One region of the Streptomyces tyrfis genome, then DNA from elsewhere that is predicted to be linked to it. Evidence: predicted binding sites of a transcription regulator. Region 1 holds the regulator's gene; the other holds the start of a gene.
What was found. The regulator HrcA, encoded in region 1, represses chaperone genes, less so after heat shock. The targets are predictions, from matches to a motif close to TTNGCACTCNGNNNNNCNGAGTGCNAA.
Positions count from the first base shown of each region.

Region 2: groES (co-chaperone GroES) is a predicted target of HrcA. The motif match lies at 1,130-1,156, and genes of this name have one in related genera.

Region 1 is NZ_JBAGJZ010000022.1:52,699-54,895, reverse strand. Features, by position in the region: gene dnaJ (molecular chaperone DnaJ) at 1-872, opposite strand, end outside; gene hrcA (heat-inducible transcriptional repressor HrcA) at 873-1,889, opposite strand; gene WA762_RS18505 (MBL fold metallo-hydrolase) at 2,084-2,197, shown strand, end outside.
Region 2 is NZ_JBAGJZ010000008.1:22,648-24,844, forward strand. Features, by position in the region: gene groL (chaperonin GroEL) at 1-566, opposite strand, end outside; gene groES (co-chaperone GroES) at 668-976, opposite strand; gene WA762_RS08220 (polysaccharide deacetylase family protein) at 1,699-2,197, opposite strand, start outside.

The DNA of each region.
Region 1 (2,197 bases):
CCGTCGAGCGTCTCCAGCGGCACCTTGGTGCCGAGCGCGCCCGCCGTCATGGGGATGGTGACGGTGCAGTGCAGGTCGTCGCCGCGGCGCTGGAACACCGGGTGCGCCAGCTCGTGGATCTCCACGTACAGGTCGCCGGCCGGGCCGCCGCCGGGGCCGACCTCGCCCTCGCCCGCGAGCTGGATGCGGGTGCCGTTGTCGACGCCGGCGGGGATCTTCACGGTGAGCGTGCGGCGCGACCGGATGCGGCCGTCCCCGGCGCACTCCGGGCAGGGGGTCGGCACGACCGTGCCGAAGCCCTGGCACTGCGGGCAGGGCCGCGAGGTCATGACCTGGCCCAGGAAGGACCGGGTGACCTGGGAGACCTCGCCGCGGCCGCGGCACATGTCACAGGTCTGGGCGGAGGTGCCGGGGGCGGCGCCCTCCCCGCTGCACGTGGTGCAGACGACGGCCGTGTCGACCTGGATGTCCTTGGTGGTGCCGAACGCGGCCTCCGCGAGGTCGACCTCCAGCCGGATCATGGCGTCCTGGCCGCGCCGGGTGCGCGAGCGGGGCCCGCGCTGCGACGAGGTTCCGAAGAACGCGTCCATGATGTCGGAGAAGTTGCCGAAGCCGCCCTGTCCGAAGCCGCCCGCGCCGCCACCGCCGCCGGAGGCGGAGAGCGGGTCGCCGCCGAGGTCGTAGACCTGCTTCTTCTGCGGGTCCGACAGCACCTCGTAGGCGGCGTTGATCTCCTTGAACCGCTCCTGGGTCTTCGGATCGGGATTCACATCCGGGTGCAGCTCGCGGGCGAGCCTCCGGAATGCCTTCTTGATCTCGTCCTGGGACGCGTCGCGGCGTACGCCGAGTACGGCGTAGTAGTCGGTGGCCACTTACGACTCCGCCAGGATCTGTCCGACGTAACGTGCCACTGCGCGTACCGCTCCCATCGTTCCGGGGTAGTCCATGCGGGTCGGTCCGACCACGCCGAGTTTGGCGACCGCCTCGCCGCCAGAACCGTAGCCGACTGTGACGACGGACGTGGAGTTGAGCCCTTCGTGGGCGTTCTCGTGCCCGATGCGTACGGTCATGCCCGAGTCCGTGGCCTCGCCGAGCAGCTTCAGCAGCACGACCTGTTCCTCCAGCGCCTCCAGCACCGGCCGGATCATCACGGGGAAGTCGTGCCCGAAGCGGGTGAGGTTGGAGGTGCCGCCGATCATCAGGCGCTCCTCCGTGTCCTCGACCAGGGTTTCGAGCAGGGTGGAGAGCACGGTGGACACGGTCCCCCGGTCCTCGCTCTCGAAGGATTCCGGCAGGTCCTGCACCAGGTGCGGGACGTCCGAGAAGCGCCGTCCGACGACCCGGCTGTTGAGACGGGCCCGCAGGTCGGCGAGGACCGTCTCGCCCAGCGGGGCGGGGCAGTCGATCATGCGCTGTTCGACCCGGCCGGTGTCCGTGATCAGCACGAGCATCAGCCGGGCGGGCGCCAGCGACAGCAGTTCCACGTGCCGCACCGTCGAACGGGTCAGCGAGGGGTACTGCACGATGGCGACCTGCCGGGTCAGCTGCGCGAGCAGCCGCACGGTGCGGCTGACCACGTCGTCGAGGTCGACCGCGCCGTCCAGGAAGTGATGGATGGCGCGGCGCTCCGGCGACGAGAGCGGCTTGACGCCCGCGAGCCGGTCCACGAAGAGCCGGTAGCCCTTGTCCGTCGGGATGCGTCCGGCGCTGGTATGGGGCTGGGCGATGAAGCCCTCGTCCTCCAGCACCGCCATGTCGTTGCGCACGGTGGCCGGGGAGACCCCCAGCTTGTGCCGCTCGGTGAGCGCCTTGGACCCGACGGGCTCCTCGGTGCCCACGTAGTCCTGGACGATGGCGCGCAGCACTTCGAGTCTGCGTTCGCTGAGCATCGCGCGCACCTCCAGTAGGTGGTTTCGACGGCGTTCCCGGCCGTGCCCGGTTCCTTCCCCGGGAACCGCCTGGCACTCTGTCGGCGCGAGTGCCAGCAATCCCCCGGTCAGTGTACGGCGGCCGACCGGGGACCTAGCAAGGGCGACCGGCCGCGGTCGCGGGACCGCACGGCCGCTGCCGATAGCGTTGCGGCATGGACGCCTGTTGGGAAGAGTTCGGCTGGGAGCGACTCGGTCACGGTCTGGGCCGGCGCCGCCTTCCCGGGTGGGACGCGACCGTCGCGCTGGTGGCCGGGGCGGACGGGGTG
Region 2 (2,197 bases), on a different contig from region 1:
TCGGTGAAGTCGAGGTCCAGACCGAAGGTGTTGGACTCCTCGACGGTGATGACGCCGTCCTTGCCGACCTTGTCCATCGCGTCCGCGATGAGCTCGCCGACCTGCGGGTCCTGCGCGGAGAGCGCGGCCACGGCGGCGATGTCGGACTTGTCGTCGATCGGTCGGGCGGTCGCGAGGAGGTCCTCGGACACGGCCTTGACCGCGGCGTCGATGCCCTTCTTCAGGGCGGCCGGGGAGGCGCCCGCGGCGACGTTGCGCAGACCCTCGCGGACCAGCGCCTGGGCCAGCACGGTGGCGGTGGTGGTGCCGTCGCCCGCGATGTCGTTGGTCTTGGTCGCGACTTCCTTCACCAGCTGGGCGCCGAGGTTCTCGTACGGGTCCTCGATCTCGACCTCGCGCGCGATGGTGACACCGTCGTTGGTGATGGTGGGGGCGCCGAACTTCTTGTCGATGACGACGTTGCGGCCCTTGGGGCCGATCGTCACCTTGACCGTGTCGGCAAGCTTGTTGACGCCGCGCTCAAGGGCGCGACGGGCGTCCTCGTCGAACTTCAGGATCTTCGCCATGGGAGCTGAGCTTTCCTCTCGAACGAACCGCGCCCCCGGCCGCCCGGCTGATCAGGACGCACGGGGCCCGGGGGCGCGGAACGGAAGCAGACGTGGGTGAATTACTTCTCGATGATCGCGAGAACGTCGCGAGCCGAGAGAACGAGGTACTCCTCGCTGTTGTACTTCACCTCGGTGCCGCCGTACTTGCTGTACAGCACGATGTCGCCGGTCTTGACGTCGAGCGGCAGGCGCTCGCCGTTCTCGAAGCGGCCCGGGCCCACGGCCAGGACGACGCCCTCCTGGGGCTTCTCCTTGGCGGTGTCCGGGATGACCAGGCCGGAGGCCGTGGTCTGCTCGGCGTCGAGCGGCTGGACCACAATGCGGTCTTCGAGCGGCTTGATCGCAACCTTGGTGCTGGCGGTCGACACGATCCGGTCTCCCCCTTCGGAGATCTCACGGGGTTAAGAGTCTGTGGTGTGGCGACCAGGTAAATCCGTCGTCGCGGGTGCCGGACCTGCCCGTCGCACAGTACTGCTGGCACTCTCCAGTGGTGAGTGCCAGCACCGAGACTATGACCGCGATTAGCACTCGGTCAAGCGGAGTGCCAATTCAGCCAGTCGTGGCGTCCCGGATCCCCCCGCGCGGCGCCCGCCCGCCGCCCGCCGCGCGCCCGCCCGCGGCGATCCGGCCGCCGCCGGGCCGGGGCGGGGACGGAGCGTCCCGTTCCGCACGATCCCGGCCGCGCCGCCGCCGTGCGCGGCGACCGTGCCGGCCGGGCGGGAGGACTACCGCCGCGCGCACCCGGTGCCGGCGCCCGTCCCCACGTACGGCCCCGGGCGTTCCGGCCACCCGTGCCTCGGCGGCGGCGACGGCGGCGAGTGCCGGGGCTCGGGCGGCCGAGGGCAGGCGGCCGGTGCGCCGGGGTCCGCGCCGGGGCCGGGGGGCGGGCGGTCCCCCGGGTGCGCGCGGGGGCCCGCGGCGGGTTTCGGCCGGGGGTGGGTCATGTTCCGGGCGGCCTTGCGGCCCAGCCGTTCGATCGGGTCGACCGACTGGGCGCACCCGGCCGTCGCGGTCAGCAGCGCCCCGGCCGCCAGCGCCCCGGCGATCAGCCGGCGCGCCCGTCCCGCCCGCCCCGCTCGCCCCGCTCGTCTCATACGTAGTCCTCCAGCCGGGCCACGGCGAACCCCTGGTCGGTGATCGTCTTCATGACGGCGCGGACCAGGTCGGTCATGTCGGCGCCCCACTCACCGCGCCCCCGGAAGTGCGTGAGGATGATGTCGCCGGGGCGCAGCTTCCCGTCCCCCTCGCGCCACTCCATGTGGTCCGGGAAGGCCTCCGCGTTCCAGAGCGGCACGGCCTTGACGCCACAGGACTTCGCGATGCGGAGGGTGTCCCGGTTGTAGTTCCCGTACGGCGGGCGGAAGAGGACCGGCCGCTTCCCGAACTGCTTCTGGATGACGTCCTGCTGCCCACAGATCTCGCGCTTCTGCTCCTCGTGGGAGAGCCCGGGCAGATAGCGGTGGTTGAGGGTGTGGTTGTTGAGGGTGACGCCCAGCCGCTGGGCCTCGCCGAAGTACCCGTAGCCGCCGTTCACCTCGTGGTCGCTGAGGAACGCGCTGTACGGGATGTCCAGCTCGTCCATCATCCGG